4 regions of the Moritella sp. Urea-trap-13 genome follow, and region 4 is predicted to be linked to each of the others. Evidence: predicted binding sites of a transcription regulator. Region 4 holds the regulator's gene; each other region holds the start of a gene.
The links. Region 4 encodes sigma-54, which starts transcription at its own class of promoters, with help from an activator protein. Its sites were predicted from a motif close to GTTGGCACGNNNNTNGNNT; they were not measured.
Positions count from the first base shown of each region.

Region 1: CXF93_RS00510 (nitrate reductase) is a predicted target of sigma-54. The motif match lies at 3,733-3,751, and genes of this name have one in related genera.
Region 2: glnA (glutamate--ammonia ligase) is a predicted target of sigma-54. The motif match lies at 2,958-2,976, and genes of this name have one in related genera.
Region 3: CXF93_RS19740 (molybdopterin oxidoreductase family protein) is a predicted target of sigma-54. The motif match lies at 3,368-3,386, and genes of this name have one in related genera.

Region 1 is NZ_PJCA01000001.1:126,106-130,746, reverse strand. Features, by position in the region: gene CXF93_RS22405 (prepilin-type N-terminal cleavage/methylation domain-containing protein) at 1-138, opposite strand, end outside; gene CXF93_RS00525 (alkene reductase) at 189-1,286, opposite strand; gene CXF93_RS00520 (MFS transporter) at 1,302-2,468, opposite strand; gene CXF93_RS00515 (LysR family transcriptional regulator) at 2,577-3,500, shown strand; gene CXF93_RS00510 (nitrate reductase) at 3,790-4,641, shown strand, end outside.
Region 2 is NZ_PJCA01000028.1:111,575-116,215, reverse strand. Features, by position in the region: gene glnL (nitrogen regulation protein NR(II)) at 1-723, opposite strand, end outside; gene CXF93_RS06555 (DUF4124 domain-containing protein) at 827-1,348, opposite strand; gene glnA (glutamate--ammonia ligase) at 1,471-2,880, opposite strand; gene typA (translational GTPase TypA) at 3,400-4,641, shown strand, end outside.
Region 3 is NZ_PJCA01000039.1:177,020-181,660, reverse strand. Features, by position in the region: gene nirB (nitrite reductase large subunit NirB) at 1-2,221, opposite strand, end outside; gene cobA (uroporphyrinogen-III C-methyltransferase) at 2,233-3,051, opposite strand; gene CXF93_RS19740 (molybdopterin oxidoreductase family protein) at 3,449-4,641, shown strand, end outside.
Region 4 is NZ_PJCA01000039.1:289,212-293,852, reverse strand. Features, by position in the region: gene rapZ (RNase adapter RapZ) at 1-694, opposite strand, end outside; gene hpf (ribosome hibernation promoting factor) at 896-1,183, opposite strand; gene CXF93_RS20235 (RNA polymerase factor sigma-54) at 1,215-2,735, opposite strand; gene lptB (LPS export ABC transporter ATP-binding protein) at 2,784-3,509, opposite strand; gene lptA (lipopolysaccharide transport periplasmic protein LptA) at 3,525-4,025, opposite strand; gene lptC (LPS export ABC transporter periplasmic protein LptC) at 4,009-4,569, opposite strand; gene kdsC (3-deoxy-manno-octulosonate-8-phosphatase KdsC) at 4,566-4,641, opposite strand, start outside.

The sequences.
Region 1 (4,641 bases), on a different contig from region 4:
TTGCATACTCTGTAATGTTGCATTTTTAGCATCGATGCCAATATTAAGAAACTTCGGTATTGCGGTTGCTGATAATATCCCCAAAATAATGATTACAATCACCAATTCAATGAGGGTAAAACCTTTATTCTTGTGCATTTTAGATCCTAAAAAAGCCAGTATTCATAACTGGCTTTATTTGCGATTAATTAAATATTAGCATGGGTTGGATAGTCAATATAACCAGCGCTATTACCACCAAACAATGTTGCACCGTCGAGGTCTGCTAGTTCGTAATTGTGCTTTAAACGTTCCACTAAATCTGGATTTGATACGAACGGACGACCGAAAGCGATTAAATCCGCGTAACCTTTGGTTAATATTTCTTCGGCACGTTCTTGCGTGTAACTTCCCGCGACAATGATGGTATTAGTGAAAAGATTTCGCAGTTCAATGCGGAAGCTTTCAGGTATTACAGGTGCATCATCCCAATCCGCTTCTGATAAATGCATGTAAGCGATGTCACGTGCTTGTAGTTCTTCTGATGCTTCAAGGATTGTAGGTACAATCTCTGGGCAGTTCATGTCTTTAAATGTGATAAAGGGCGCAAGACGTACGCCAACTTTATGAGCGCCAATTTCTGCAATCACAGCATCGACAACTTCAAGAAGGAAACGGATGCGGTTACTATTTGTGCTGCCATATTTGTCTGCACGTTTGTTCGAGTTTGTTCGAAGGAATTGATCGATAAGATAACCATTACCACCGTGGATCTCGACACCATCAAAACCAGCTTCTACAGCACGCTTAGCTGAGTAAGCAAAGTCTTTAATTACGCGATTTATGTCTGCTTGCGTCATTTCTCGTGGTTGGATGCAATCAACCATGTTGCCATTACCTTGGTCGTCAGAAATCCAAACTTTAGTTTCAATTGGTGCTAGTGCAGACGGTGCGATAGGTAGTTCACCATTTTGAAATGTTGGATGAGAAACTCGACCAACATGCCATAATTGACAGAACATGGCTGCGCCTTGTTCGTGTACAGCTGTTGTAATTGGCTTCCAGCCTTTAACGTGCTCATCGGTATAAACACCTGGTGTGAATGAATAACCTTGTGAATCATCGGAAATTTGCGTGGCTTCAGAAATGATTAATCCGGCGTTGGCACGTTGCTTGTAGTAGGTAGCCATCAGTTCATTCGGTATATTGCCTGGTTGGCTAGTACGTGCTCGGGTCATTGGTGCCATTACGACTCGATTTTTTAAGTCTAATTGTTTTAGGGTCGTGCTCTGGAATAATTTACTCATGATATTTACCTTATTTTAGCCGTTTAATGTGGATTTGTTTGCTTTAGTGATGAACAGTAAGCCAATCACTGGGACGATTATTGCAGCGTAAGGGATCATGCTCGCGCCCATACTGCTATCAAGTACGATGCCGCCAAGGATGCCGCCGAATGCGTTGGCCAAGTTGAATGCTGAGATATTTGCTGTGGCAGCTAATTCTTGACCTTCGCCGCCGTGATTCATGACTCGAAGTTGCATTGCTGGTACATTGGCAAATGATGCGATGCCGAAGATAAATGCGGCGATGACAAAAAGAATTTTGTTATCAATAGCCAGACCAACTAAAACTAATGAAAGGATCATGGCCACAGCCCAGAATAGCGATGCTTTGTTGAGGTTTTTGTCCGCCGAGCGACTACCAATGGTGTTACCTATGATGAGACCAAGACCGACAATAACTAAGATCCAAGTAACAGCATCTTCACCATAGCCGGTTATGTGCATCGCAATCGGGGCAATATATCCGTATAGCGTCATGAAACCAGACCATGCAAATGCGGTGATGGCTAAGCTCAGTAATAACATTGGATTTTTGAATGCCATAAGCTGGGCTTTAATATTTTTAGCTTCGCCGTGACCGGTTGATTTGATCGACATTAGAATGAAAACCATGGCCACGGCACCGAATGCAGCAACCGTCAGGAATGTATTGTGCCAGCCGAACTGTAAGCTGATCCAAGTACCTGCAGGAACACCCAGTACATTGGCTAGAGTCAGACCTGCGAACATTTGACCTACGGCACGACCAGCCATTTTTTCTGATACTAGGTTTGTCGCAACAACAGCGCCAATGCCATAAAATGGTCCTTGAACCAGTCCTGCGATGACACGACTCACTAATAATAACTCGTAGGTCGGTGCCAAAGCGGACAGTATATTACCGAGAATAAACAGCACCATTAACCCAGTCAGTACGGCTTTTTTATTAAAGCGGGCTAAATAGATGGTTAAAATTGGGCCGCCAATCACAATGGCTAAGGCATAAGCACTGATTAAGTAACCAGCCTGACCTTCAGTAATAGAGAGTGATACTGCGATTTGCGGTAGAATACCGGCGATAACAAACTCAGCGGTGCCAATCGCAAATGCGGCGAGTGTTAGTATCCAAACTTGGAAAGGCATTTTTTCTTTTTCAATCATCATGGTTATCTCTGTTTATAATATGCTGACTATTATATTCATTCGATTTTTTTTGATAATTGAGTAAAATACGAAATCATTATTCGGATAAGCCGAACAATAGGAGAGGGTATGGATAAATTTTCTGATATGACCATGTTTGTCAGTATTGTTAAACACCAAGGTTTGGCGGCAGCTGGGCGTGACATGGGTCTCTCTCCAGCGACAATGACCGCAAGGCTACAAGCATTAGAAGAAAGATATGCGGTGAAGTTATTAAATCGAAGCACTAGGCATATCGCATTAACGGATGCTGGTGAGCTTTATCATCAGGCGGCGCTGGAAATAATAGCCAGCGTCAATGAGACTGAAAATCGCTTACAAAATGTGGTTGAAGAGGTTAAAGGTTCACTCAAAATTTCGGCGCCAAAGGACATAGGTAAACAATATATTCTGCCAATATTGTCCGATTTTTCTAAACGCTATCCTGATGTCGTGCCTTATTTATACCTCAATGATCGGATATCAAATATTGCTGAATCGGGGATTGATATCGTTATTCGTTATGGCGAACTGGCAGACAGTAGCCTTATATCAAGGCGATTATCATCAAGTTGGCGAGTATTGTGTGCATCGCCTGAATATTTAGCCAAGCGTGGTGTGCCCCTAACACCTGAAGATTTAGTCGAGCATGATTGCTTGGTTATGTTGCGTGGTAACGAAGAGTTAAAGACTTGGCATTTCCAACAACAAGAATATAAAACCACAATGACAGTGGCAGCAAAACGATGTTCTGATGATGGTGAAGTTATTAGGCAGTGGGCATTAGCGGGGGCAGGGATAGCACTTAAATCAATTGTGGATGTGCAAGACGACATTAATAGTGGACGCCTTGTTACTGTGCTTGATGGTTATATGAAGAACTTTAATACCTCGAGGTCGGTATCGAGTGCTGACTTAAATGTTATTTATACCAGTAAGCAATATCAGCCCAAACGCATTCGCTTATTCTTGGATTTTCTGTTTGAGAAATTCAGCGACATGACTCAGCAATAAAGTTAAACCGATAAATATATCCGTGATGATAATAGCGCGCACCAAGGTGGTGCGTTTGACATATTTTAGCACCGTTATAGTACCGTTATAGCCCTGTTTTAGTTCTACACTAGCACTGTTATCACGCTTTAAGCCCAGCCTATTCCCACACTAAAGTTATTAGCTGCCCTTGTGCCAAGCATTCTAAACCCGCCGTCCTCTGGATCTGAGTTACTTATGGCTAAACGATAGACTTGGCTGAGTTTTTGCTTTATTCATATTAATGAATATGCGTAAACAAGGATGATCAATGCAAAAGCTAAAGCAAACACCCAAGTGGGTTAAAACGACATGTCCTTATTGCGGTACTGGTTGCGGTGTCGAAGCGCAAGTAAATCAAGACAATTCAGTGACTATTCGTGGTGATGAATCTCACCCTACAAATTTAGGTAATCTTTGCTCAAAAGGATTAACGCTAGCTGATACCTTAGTCCCAGAAGGACGCCTTACCGAATGTTATATTCGTGGTCAAGCGCAGAGCATGGAAACCACACTCAGTTATGTAGCATCTTCATTTAATAAGGTGATTGCCGAGCATGGCGCAGATGCAGTTGCCTTTTACGTCTCTGGGCAGCTACTTACCGAAGATTATTATATTGCCAATAAATTGATGAAAGGTTTCATCGGTAGCAGTAATATCGATTCTAACTCACGTCTGTGTATGTCTTCTGCCGTTGTCGCGCATAAGCGAGCCTTTGGTGAAGATGCTGTCCCAGCTTGTTATGCCGATATTGAAGCCGCTGAGCATATCTGTTTAGTTGGCTCGAATTTGGCCTGGTGCCATCCGATCTTATTTCGCCGTATTAAACAGGCCAAGATCGCTAATCCAAATTTAAAAATCACCGTGATTGACCCACGCCGTACAGACACCTGTGATATTACCGACCTGCATTTAGCCATTCGTCCGGGCACCGATGTCGCGTTGTATAACGGCTTGTTGGAGTACCTTGATCAAGAGAACGCTTGTGATTTAAGTTATATCGCTGAGCATACCCAAGGTTTTGAAGATGCACTTAAGTCCGCCTATCAGTCGACGCCAAGCTGGGTAGAACTGGCTGAATTCTGTAATCTCGAACTTGATACCATGTTGGCTTTTTTCCAG
Region 2 (4,641 bases), on a different contig from region 4:
CTGTAATAAATCGGGTTCCATTTCAAAATCAGGGATCGAAGGGTCGTAATCACGCTCGATAATAATGCCTGGCGGTAAATCAAACTCGACTAACTGTTTTACTTTTTCAATTACCGAATGGATGTTTAAAATGGTTTGTTTACCGGGTTTTTGCGGCCCCAACAATCGGTCGACGAGCGAGCGCAAGCGATCGGCTTGTTCGATGATAATACTGGTGAACTCTTTTAATTCTGCCGTTGGCAGTTCTTTCTCCAGTAATTGTGCCGCACCCCGTAAGCCACCTAATGGATTCTTAATTTCATGGGCCAAACCGCGTACTAACTCTTGTGCAGCTTGTTGCTGTACGTGTTGGTAGAGTTCCTGACTAATCTTTTTTTGTAAGTCGATTTGCCTTGCTTCAATCAGGATGCAAGCATCAGCACCAAAGTTAGTCAGGGTCGCTGAAATTTCCACTAACAACTGGCGATCATCAATCACCAAAGATACTTCATTATCGGTAAAGCCTTGGCCAGTCTTAATCGTGCTGGCCAGTAATGATAGATCTAGCGTTGTGTGCTCAATAATATCGGTTATCTTCATGTCACGTACACGCGAGGCACTTGACCCTAATAGCTGTTCGCCTGCAGGGTTGAGGTATTTAATGTGCAGATCATTATCGAGTACGAAAACAGAAGAAACTAAATTGTTAAGCAATGATTGCTGCGTTTCGGGGATCATGATCATGGTACTTCCTTATCAGGATAACATCTAGTTACCGCTCTGCACCATTTTGGTGCTACAACTAAAATACTACTGTACGGCGAGATGAAATTAAAGCAGTAATGAGTTAGTTAGCTTTAAAACGATGTAAATAAACTGTGATTAGTTCTGACGATGCAATTACCTTGCCCAAGTGGTCAATTATTTTTAGTTGTAGTGTGTGTGTGCCAATGGGCACGCCACTAACATTAAATTGCGTGTCAATTTGTTCGCTATGGGTCACCCCATCAATTAATAAACGCATATTTAAACCATAGGCGAGTGTGGTACTCAGTGTCGCTGATAAGGTTATATCGCCGCTATTGCTGCGCAAGGTTTGTTGATCAACAGGACTGTGGATACTAATGCCAATCGCTATTTCAGCAATGTCAGTGATGCTTGGGTTCGCTGCACTTGCCTCTGGCGTTCTTGATTGCGTTAGTGATGCTATTGATGGCGGTGTGAGTTTTACATCAATTTCTGTGGCGGATTCAGGTTTACTTTCGTCATCCGAAAAATGGGTTATGCCTTGTTCATCAGTCCATTGATAAATAGCGGCGATACTCGCGTAACTGGTGAGTAATAATATTAATAATACACTGTGTTTCATTGCGACATCCTGTCTTCTTTTTATTGATTTATATAGTTATTCTCACCTAGTTAATAAAAATTAACAAATAAAAAACCCGCTATTTAGCGGGTTTTTTTAGATTAATTTTTATTAATAACAAATTATACGCTGTAGTACATTTCAAACTCAATTGGGTGAGTTGTCATGTTCAGTCTTTCAACTTCTTGCGCTTTAATTGCGATGTAAGCGTCGATCGTATCGTCGGCCATTACATCACCAGCTGTTAAGAAATCACGATCTGAATCGAGTGCCGCAAGTGCTTCGTCTAATGATGCTGCAACTTGTGGAATTTCTGCTGCTTCTTCAGCTGGCAGATCGTATAAATCTTTATCCATAGCATCACCAGGGTGGATACGGTTTTTAATACCGTCGATACCCGCCATTAACATAGCTGAGAATGCTAAGTATGGGTTTGCTGCTGGATCTGGGAAACGTACTTCAATACGCGTCGCTTTTGGCGATGGTACGATTGGGATACGAATCGATGCTGAACGGTTACGTGCAGAGTAAGCTAGCATTACTGGTGCTTCAAAACCTGGAACTAAACGTTTGTACGAGTTAGTTGCTGGGTTAGCAAATGCGTTAATTGCTTTTGCGTGCTTGATGATGCCACCAATGTAATAAAGTGCCATTTCAGATAGGCCGCCATACTGATCACCAGAGAAAAGGTTTTCGCCATTTTTCTGTAGTGATTGGTGACAATGCATACCTGAACCGTTATCGCCTACTAATGGCTTCGGCATAAATGTTGCTGTTTTGCCATAAGCGTGGGCAACATTATGGATAACATATTTAGTGATTTGCACTTCATCAGCTTTTTCAACGATAGAGTTGTATAGTGCTGCGATTTCGTTTTGACCAGCGGTTGCTACTTCATGGTGATGCGCTTCAACTGTTAAGCCCATTTCTTCCATTACTAAGCACATTGCGCTACGGATGTCTTGTGCAGAGTCAACTGGTGATACTGGGAAGTAACCACCTTTAACGCCTGGACGGTGACCCATGTTGCCGCCTTCGTACTCTTTGTCAGAGTTCCAAGAAGCTTCTTCAGCGTCAATTTTGTACATACTACCTGACATGTCTGTTTTGTATTTAACATCATCAAATAGGAAAAATTCTGGTTCTGGACCGAAGAAAACATCATCTGCGATACCTGTCGAACGTAAGTATGCAAGTGCTCGTTTAGCTACAGAACGTGGGTCACGGCTATAACCTTGCATTGTTGCAGGTTCTAGTACGTCACAACGTAGGTTCAGCGTTGTTGCTTCTGTGAACGGGTCAAGTACAGCTGTTGCAGGGTCTGGCATTAAAATCATGTCAGATTCGTTGATGCCTTTCCAACCTTCAATTGATGAACCATCAAACATTTTACCTTCTTCAAAGAAGCCGGCATTCACTTGATGATGCGGTAGAGAAACGTGCTGCTCTTTACCTTTCGTATCTGTAAAACGTAAATCTACAAATTTAACGTCTTGTTCTTTAATTAGAGCTAATACGTTTTCTGCTGACATAATAAAATAACCTCCGGTGTCATCAATATGATGGCTTCATTTAAAGTTGCTGACTGTAAACAATCATAAACTAGATAATGCCATATATGTGCCAACTATTTAAGTTGTTGATTTAAATGTTTTAATGTACTTGCCTTCTGTTACCACTACCCTCTATTGCACACTCATCGTGCGCTCTATGCACTATATTGGTGCAATGGTGGTGGTGATCATTAAACTTATACATTTGTTATTACTCAGTTCGATATTATGGTTTATTTTCAACGATTACCAGTAAAATCGTGTTCAAATTATTTTGACAATATATATGCAATATAGGTCGCAGATATTACCGCTTAAAACACTTTATTACGCTGTGATTTGCCTGCTAAAAGCCCGTATGCGGCCTATCGCACGGTTTTTAAATAAAAAAAAATGCAATCATTTTACTCTGCGCCAAAATTTTGCTAGGTAGATCACAGCGGGACGGTTACAATACCGCCTAATTTTTACACATAAAAAACATATAGAGGCATCACAGTGCTAGATAAACTACGCAACATTGCGATTATCGCTCACGTTGACCACGGCAAAACGACTTTAGTTGACAAGTTATTAGAACAGTCAGGTACTTTAGAAACACGTGGTGGTAATGAAGAACGTGTAATGGATTCCAACGATCTTGAAAAAGAACGTGGTATTACAATTCTTGCTAAGAACACAGCAATTATCTGGAAAGATTACCGTATCAACATCGTAGATACTCCAGGACACGCCGATTTCGGTGGTGAAGTTGAGCGTATTATGTCTATGGTAGACAGTGTTTGTTTGATCGTTGACGCAGTTGATGGCCCTATGCCACAAACGCGTTTCGTAACACAAAAAGCATTTGCTCACGGTCTTAAGCCAATTGTTGTTATCAACAAAATCGATAAGCCTGGTGCTCGACCTGAATGGGTAATGGATCAAGTATTTGATTTGTTCGATAACCTAGGCGCTACTGATGAACAGTTAGACTTTAAAGTTGTTTACGCTTCAGCGTTAAATGGCTGGGCTAACTCTGAGTCAGAAGAAGCAACTGAAAACATGGAACCTTTATTCCAAGCTATTGTTGACGGTGTTGCTCCACCTGAAGGCGATCGTGACGGTGATTTCCAAATGCAAATCTCGCAACTTGATCACAACGCATATGTTGGCGTGATCGGTGTTGGTCGTGTAACGCGTGGTTCTGTTAAAGTAAATCAACAAGTTACTATTGTTGGTTCTGACGGTAAAGAACGTAAAGGTAAAGTTGGCCAAGTATTAGGTTACTTAGGTCTTGAACGTCATGATGTTGAACTTGCACAAGCAGGCGATATCATTGCAGTTAGTGGTTTAGGCGAACTTAAGATTTCTGACACTATTTGTGCACAGAACAATGTTGAAGCGCTACCACCATTATCAGTTGATGAACCAACTGTAACAATGACGTTCCAAGTAAATAACTCACCATTCTGTGGTAAAGAAGGTAAATTTGTTACATCACGTAACATCCTTGACCGTCTGAACAAAGAGTTAGTACACAACGTTGCACTTAAAGTAGAAGAAACTGCTGATCCAGATAAATTCAAAGTATCTGGCCGTGGTGAACTTCACTTAGGTATCTTAATTGAAAACATGCGTCGTGAAGGTTTCGAGCTAGCAGTATCTCGTCCTGAAGTTATCGAAAAAATGATCGATGGTAAGTTACACGAACCAATGGAAACATTGACAGTTGATTGTGAAGATCAACACCAGGGTTCT
Region 3 (4,641 bases), 110 kb from region 4:
CGGTGCGGATATAGAACATCAATACACGGTCAATATATTTGTACAGTGTGTCAGTATCGAGGTCGGTAGCGAATAAATCGGCATGACGCGGGCGCATACCACCGTTACCACAGACATAAAGACCCCAGCCTCCTTCTGTCGCAATAATACCGATGTCTTTGCCTTGGGCTTCAGCACATTCTCGTGTACAACCTGACACGCCAAACTTAATTTTATGCGGTGAGCGTAGCCCTTTGTAGCGGTTCTCAAGATCAATCGCTAGAGACATGCTGTCTTGCACACCATAACGACACCAAGTACTACCCACACACGATTTCACGGTACGCAGTGATTTACCGTAAGCATGGCCTGTTTCGAAGCCTTCGTGGATCAACCATGCCCATATGTCTGGTAGTTGATGTAATTGCGCACCAAATAAATCGATACGTAGACCACCGGTTATCTTGGTATATAATCCATATTTTTTAGCCACTTCACCGAGTACGATTAATTTGTCAGGGGTTATTTCACCTGCTGGGATGCGGGGTACAACAGAATAAGTACCATCTTTTTGCATATTACCAAGATAAACGTCATTGACGTCTTGCAGACCAAGATGATCATCTTCGAGGATGTAGTCATTCCAGAATGACGCCAAAATATTCGCGACTGTCGGACGACAAACTTCACAACCGTGACCAGCACCAAATTCGGTGATTAATGCCTCGAAGGTTTTAATACGTTTAACCCGTATTATGTCTGCCAGTTCTGCACGTGAGTAAGCAAAATGCTCACATAGGTCGGTGTTCACTGCAACCCCCATGCTTGCAAGCTCGGCATTCAGTACTTGCGTCACTAGCGTGCTACAACCACCACAACCGGTACCTGCTTTGGTTATTGATTTAATATCCCCAATGCTCGTTGCACCATCTTGTACCGCGGCACAAATTTGACCTTTAGTGACATCAAGACACGAACAGATAACGGCTGAGTCAGGCAGGGCGTCAACACCCATGGTTACCGCGCCACCTTCTGCGGGTGGTACCAGCATATTTTCTGGTGCACCAGGAATATCCATGTCATTTAAATAAATTTGTAACCAAGTACCGTAGTCTTCGGCTTCACCTACCATGACGGCGCCAAGTAGCTTTTTGCCACACTCACTAATCACTAGTTTTTTGTAAACTTGGTCAGCTTCGTTAGTGAATACATAGTTTTGTGCACCATCGGCATTACCGTGGGCATCACCGATACTGGCGACGTCAACACCGAGTAATTTCAGTTTGGTACTCATGTCTGCGCCAGTGAAGGCTAAGTCACCGCTACCAACGATTTGATCAACGGCCACTTTAGCCATTTGATAACCGGGCGCCACAAGACCGAAGATACGTCCTTGCCATAATGCACACTCACCAATCGCGTAAATATTTTCATCAGAGGTTAAACACTGATCATTAATTTGAATACCACCACGTTCGCCGAGTGTTAGGTCGAAAGAGCGGGCTAGTTCGTCTTGTGGGCGAATACCGGCAGAGAAGATGATCATATCTGTTTCAACGTGAGAGCCGTCAGCAAAGTTCATGCGGTAACGGCAGGTTTCACCTTTGACAATTTCTTTGGTATTTTTTTCGGTGTGAATATTTACGCCTAGTGCTGCAATTTTGTCGCGTAGGATCTTACCACCGCCGTCATCAACTTGCACAGCCATCAGGCGAGGGGCAAATTCAACCACGTGGGTTTCTAGACCTAACTGTTTAATTGCATTCGCGGCTTCAAGACCCAGTAGACCACCACCGACGACCACACCGACTTTACTTTCTTTTGCTGATGCGGTGATGTCTTCTAAATCTTCAATAGTACGGTAAACCAGACAATGGTCTTGGTCTTTACCTGGGATCGGCGGTACAAATGGATATGAACCGGTCGCCAGTACGAGTTTGTCGTAACTTTCAATACGGCCCTGCGCTGTGGTGACGGTTTTAGCTGCTTTATCGATGCTAACAACTTTATCGTTTACAAAGTATTGCACGCCATTATCGTCATAATATTCTGGCGATGTCATCATTAAGTCATCAGCTGTTTTACCACTGAAATAAGCACTTAACTGCACACGATCATAAGCGAGGCGTGATTCTTCACTGAATGTGGTGATTTGTACTTCAGCCATTTTGTCTTGCTGAATAAATTGGTCAATGAAATGGTGACCTACCATGCCGTTACCGACAACTATAATTCTTTTCATGACATGCTCCGTTATGCGCTTAATTCTTGATTTTTTGCCGATTGCTCTAGATCTCGCCAGCTAAGTTGGTCTGCAAGAGAGACCACCTTGCCAATGACTATCAGGCTAGGGCTTTGTAATTGCTGTTCAATCGCCAGTGCCGGTAATGTTGCCACTGTGCCAACAAATTCTCTTTGCTGCTGCGTTGAGCCGTTTTCAATTAAGGCTGCTGGGGTATTGCTGTCCAGACCATGACTGATCAGTTGCGCTGAGATCTCCGCTAATTTACCTAATCCCATATAGAACACTAAGGTGTGTTCAAGGTGCGCGAGCTGCGGCCAATTTAGATCTAGCTGGCCATTCTTTAGGTGACCGGTAATAAAGGTGCAACCTGTTGATAGCCCGCGATGGGTTAACGGGATACCAGCGTAAGCAGTGCACCCTGATGCTGCTGTTACGCCGGGTACGACGATTGTTTTTATATCATGGGCATGGAGCACCAGTTGTTCTTCACTACCGCGGCCAAATACAAAGGGGTCACCGCCTTTGAGACGACAAATGTTCAGGCCTTGTTTGGCTTTATCAACCATGAATAAATTCAATTGGTCTTGTGGAATACAATGGTCGGCTTTTTTCTTACCCACATAAATCGCTTTGGTATGGGGTGGGAATAAGGCTCTAATGTCTTGGCTAACTAAGTTATCAAACAAAATCAGATCAGCACTCTCAATCATCTTTAATGCTTTGAGCGTGAGTAGTTCTGGATCCCCTGGACCCGCCCCCACTAATGCTACTTGACCTCGGCTATGGTTATTCTTTGATTGCGCTTTGGTAATTAATTCAACTGTCATGACTCACATCCCTGTAGTACTGCTCTTTCCTTTACTGACTAACGCAAAGACAATGCCAACTCTGTAATTAAAGTGTTAACTGTTGATATTTAAAGGTTTGTTGTTCTACCGTTTTTTATATAAGGTTTTTTAGATGATTAAGCACTGCGATGTTGCACCAGTTTTTCCATTTGCGCACAGCCGTGGTGCAGCCAAGTTCACACTGTTGGCGATAGATGTCGTTAAAATGCATGAAAGAGTGGCTAAATAGCAGGAAAACATCTGTGTTTGAGCGACTAAATAAGAGGATCGTTCTTTTTATAGGGAATTAAAGTAAGCTGGCTTGGTTATTGCTCAATAGTGCTTATAGAGAGTGTATTTATAAATAATGTGCTGAGCAATTCAATGGAGACGTCTTATGATTTTCGGACGCAAGGATCAAAAGCCTATTCGCATTGCGGATAAACAGGTTAAAGAATGGAAATACACAACGTGTGGATATTGTTCTACAGGTTGTTCTATCGAGATCGGTATGAATGAGCAAGGGAATGCTGTTGCGAGTCGAGGCGTTGCTGACGCAGATGTGAATAGAGGTAAATTATGTATCAAGGGCATCTTTGAACATGAGTTATTTGATGCCGCTGGTCGTGGTAATGATCCCTTAGTGCGTGAGCAAATTCATGACAAGTATAAAGAGACTAACTGGGACTCTGCACTTGATACCATGGCGGATAAGATCAAGGCAATTCAACAGCAACATGGTAAAGATGCATTTGCCATTGTTTCAACAGGCCAGTTATTAACTGAAGAGTTTTATACCTTAGGCAAATTAGCTCGTGGTTGTATTGGCACCAACAACTACGATGGAAATACCACTTTATGCATGGCCTCTGCGGTATCAGGTTATAAGCGCTCATTTGGCTCTGATGGCCCACCTGGCTGCTACGATGATTTCTCCCATACCGATTGCTTGATTGCCTGGGGTTCTAACCTGCCTGAGCAACATCCGGTTATTTACTGGCGTTTAAAAGAAGCCAAAGAAAAACGTAACTTTCCGCTTATCGTGGTCGATCCGCGTGTGACTATGCTGGCGCAGTTTGCCGATATTCACTTACCGATTAGCCCAGGTACCGATATCGTCTTACAAAACGCCTTAATGCATGTGATTTTAAAAGAAGGCCTCGAAGACAAAGACTATATTGAAAAACACACCACAGGTATTGAAGCATTAACAGCTTGTGTTGCCGAGTTTGATCCCACATCAGCCGCTAAGATTTGTGGTATCGATGAAGATACTATCCGTCATGTCGCCCGCTTGTTTGCTAAAGCAGGTAAAGCGATGAGTATCTGGACTATGGGACTAAATCAAAGTACCCATGGTAGTGATGCGATCACCGGTTGTAATTCACTCTCGCTTATCACCGGTAATATTGGCGTACCGGGCGGGACGAGCTTATCGATTACAGGTCAATGTAACGCCATGGGCACTCGTGAATGGTCGTCGTGTTCAGGTTTACCTGGTTATCGCGCATTAGAGAAAGAACAAGACCGCAATGATATTGCTGAATTTTGGGGCATAGACCCAGGGTTCTTCCCGAAAAAACGCGGCTT
Region 4 (4,641 bases):
GCGGTAACCAGGTGGTTAATAAGTTTTCAATTTGCATCGTAAAGCTCATTACCTCTGGTTGCTGACTGAGGTAATTAATCACCGGCTCATCGAGACCTGTGTAAGGTTTTAACTCTGGGATCCAATGTGGATTTGGCAAAAATCGTACATCAAAGACATAATCTGCATCCATAGGCAGGCCATGTTTAAAACCAAATGATTGAAAAACTAGGACTAATTGATTGTTTTTCTTGCCTAAAATACGCTCTTTTATTTGTTCGCTGAGCTCATGAATATTTAATTCAGAAGTATCGATTTTTAAATCAGCATGCAAAGCGATAGGACGTAATCGTTTTTCTTCTATTTCAATTGCTTGAGATAATGACAGCTCATCTTTGGTTAATGGATGCAGTCGTCTTGTTTCGCTATAACGCTTAATAAGCACTGATTTATTGGCATCAAGGAATAAACTGGTTAGTTCGGTGCTGGCTTTTAGCTCCGTAATGATGTCATTTAATTCTTGCTTATCAGTCGGTAGATTACGCACATCAATGCTGACTGCCATTTTTTCAGTTTTGGCATTTAAGGTTTGTAGTAGCTGTGGGAGTAAGGTGACTGGCAGGTTGTCTACGCAATAGTAGCCTAAATCTTCAAGTACCCGTAATGCAATTGATTTACCGGATCCTGATTGGCCGCTGACTATAATTAATTTCATATTTCATCCTCACATCTGCGCAGTTCATACACCATGACCTGAGCCAAAATTAGTTTGCTAATTTTAAACTCATGACGATATATAATAATGGGCTCATTATCCCGCAATTGATGTGGATATGATATGTTTTAATTATGGCAGGAGCATGAATACCTAAAGGAAAAATAGTTTTCCTTTAGGTTATTTGTTGTGGGACTAAAACTAATGGCGGATTAATTTTTCTTTATGCTTAATTACTTGGCGATCAAGTTTATCCATTAAGCCATCAATGGCTGCATACATATCGTTATGTTCATGTACGGCAAAGATTTCACCCCCGCTTAACTGTATTTTTGCTTCTGCAACTTGGAGTAGTTTTTCGACATTTAAGATCACATGGATATTGTTAATGTGATCGAAATGTCGTTCTAATTTGGAAAACTTGCTGTCAACGTAATCTTTCAGTGAATCTGTAATGTCTACATGTCTACCTGTTAAATTAATTTGCATATACGTCTCCCTTATGAAGGTTAGGTGAGTCCTATAACAGACTCTTGCGCTGATTCGATGGCGGTATACTCAGTGCTTCTCGGTACTTTGCAATAGTACGTCGAGCCACCTTGATACCTTGATCAGCAAGTAAATCAGCAATCTTGCTGTCACTTAATGGTTTGCTGACATTTTCTGCCGCGACCAATTTCTTAATTAATGCCCGGATGGCGGTTGATGAACACTCGCCGCCGTTATCTGTGCTTACATGACTTGAAAAGAAAAATTTCAATTCAAAAATACCACGTGGCGTGTGCATAAATTTCTGCGTCGTTACCCGTGAAATAGTTGATTCATGCATTTCAACTTCTTCGGCAATATCGTTGAGTACCATCGGCTTCATGGCTTCATCGCCATACTCAAAGAAATCAACCTGTCGTTGTACAATACTTTTTGTCACTTTTAGCAAGGTGTCATTACGACTTTCTAAACTTTTAATAAACCACTTAGCTTCCTGTACGTGGGTACGTACAAATTGCCCATCGCTACTGTTGCGGTTACCCGTCGAAAGATTAGAATATTCATTGTTCACTTTTAATCTTGGCACAATGTCAGGATTTAACGCTACTACCCACTGATTATTTTTTTTCTTTACTAACACGTCGGGAATAACGTAGAGGCCTTCCGTTTGATCAATAACATTACCTGGTCTTGGCTCCAAGCTCTGAATTAATTGCATGATCTCTTTAAGCTGTGGCTCTTTTAATTTTGTTTTACGGCTTAATTGACGGTAGTCGCGATTACCCAATAAATCCATATGAGAGTGAATTATTTGCTGACATTCGCTTAACCAAGGGGTATTTTTAGGTAAATGTTGGAGTTGGATCAATAAACATTCTTGCAGTGAGCGTGCTGCGACACCGATGGGGTCAAAGTGCTGAATGCGTTTTAGCACCGCTTCGACTTCATCTAATTCAATTTTTTCGTCGTTGTTATCATCAACTTCTTGGTGATCGATATCAACGCTATTAAGGATCTCTTCGCAGCTTTGGTTAAGGTAACCATGGTCATCAATACCATCAATAATGGCGATGGCAATAGCGCGGTCGATATCAGAAAATGGGGTTAACTCCATTTGCCACATCAAGTGCTCGTATAAACCTTCGCTGGTTTCACCTTGGTAAACTTGATCAAGTCCATCAATACCGGCACTACCGCTACTGTGGTTTTGTATTTGTGGGGTGTAGACATCATCCCAATTACTGTCATTGGGTAATTCATCTTGGATAGAGTCGCTGTTAAGCGCATCGCCAACTTCAATTTGACTGCTATCGGTCAGCGCAGCATCGTTATCGATGTCCTGACTATTGCCATCATGATCAGTATTACTCTCTGCATCGTTAGAAAGCGATTCATGGGGATCTTCTTGTTCTAGTAGTGGATTGCTATCTAGCGCTTCTTGAATCTCTTGCTGTAACTCCAAGGTCGATAATTGTAATAACCGAATCGCTTGTTGTAACTGTGGCGTCATTGCCAGAGATTGACTCATCCTAAGTTGTAATGATGGCTTCATCTAACGACTACTCTCTCTTCCTTAATGCGGCTAAGTATCAATATCAAACTATAGTCGGAATTGATCTCCAAGATATACTTCTTTCACTTTTTCGTTAGATAAAATCTCTTCGGAAGTACCTGATGCGATCAAATGTCCATGACTAACAATATAAGAGTGTTCACATACATCGAGCGTCTCACGTACGTTATGGTCGGTAATTAATACCCCTAAACCACGATCACGCAGGTGCTGAATAATTTTTTTAATATCACCAACCGAGATCGGATCAACACCGGCAAACGGTTCATCTAATAAAATAAACTTAGGATCAGCTGCCAATGCGCGGGCAATCTCAACGCGGCGGCGTTCACCACCGGATAAACTCATGCCTAAACTGTCGCGAATATGGGTGATATGAAATTCTTCTAGTAACTCTTCTAACTTTTCTTCGCGTTCAAAACGACTGAGTTCTGGACGTAACTCTAAGATGGCCATGATATTTTTAGTCACTGATAGGCGACGAAAAATGGAGGCTTCTTGCGGTAAATAACCAATACCTTGCTGTGCTCGAATATGCATTGGCTCATGCGTTAATTCTTGGTCATCAATGAAGATTTGTCCATGATCTCGTTTAACTAAGCCAACCACCATGTAGAAGGTGGTGGTTTTACCTGCGCCATTGGGCCCAAGCAAACCAACAATTTGGCCTGATTCAACTTCGAGACTCACATCTGAAACAACTTTTCGTTTGTTGTAACTTTTTGCTAAGTGTGATGCTTTTAAACGCGCCATATGAATTTATTTACTCTACTTAGTTTTAGTGTCTTCAGGAGTGAAAATGGTGATCACTCGATCTGATTCATTATTACCGCTCTCGGCTATCATTTCTTGTTTATCAATTTGGTAGATGATCTTGTTACCTTTGACTTCACTATCAGCCTGACGTAAACGTGCATTTATTGTTAATGTTAAACGCTTTTTACCCAGTTCGTAACGGATCTCATTCGACTCAGCATTAATCTTTTTGCCGTCATCAAGCTCTTGATAAAAAGTGGCGACGTTACCTGTGGCTATCATTACTTCTGTACCTTTACCACCCGGACTTAATACCGTTAGCTTATCAGCATGAATTAATATAGTCCCTTGAGTCACTACCACATTATCATAAAATATGACGCGGTTCTCTTTAATAAACACTTCTTGACGTTTGGCGTTTACGATAACATTTTCTTCAAAGTCAGACTCTAACGCGAGGGCTGAATTACTCATCAATAACGTTAACAGTAAAATTTTATATTTTTTCATCATTAGTATATATCGCTTTAACTTGCTTAAGGATAGTCATGTATTCTTGTTTTAAATCACCTTCCAGCCCAATCCCTGTTTGATTAAACAAGTCACCGGTAATGGTAATTAATTGATCGCTACGCACCAAGTTTGTGGCGAGCTCTAGTTGTAAATAACTGGTGGTGATGACATCTATATAATCATTTTTAGCCATGTTTTTGATAACCACATCATTGCGTAGTGTGGCAACATCCTCACTGCTAAAATCACCTTCTTTGGCCTGAATTTTCCACGTTGCTTGTGCATTGTCATCATAAAGGATAATAACGGGGTTGGTGAACATTGTCATGCCTAACTCGCCATAATGCTCCATACTATCTGCAAAAGTGCGACGTATAATTTTGCCTTCAATACTGAATTCGACACTACGGAGTATTTGTGCGGTGAAATCAGGCTGATATTCGGTTGACGCAGGTGCGGTTGTTTGTTCATCAGGCGAAAAAAATCGCCATATGCCAAGGGCACACAAAAAGAGGATAACTATTCCTACATTTTGTCGATTCATACCGAAGTACCTTGTGCTTGGTCTAAAATGCCTTTCGCTAATAGGATTAAATCGGCTAATTCTCTTACTGCA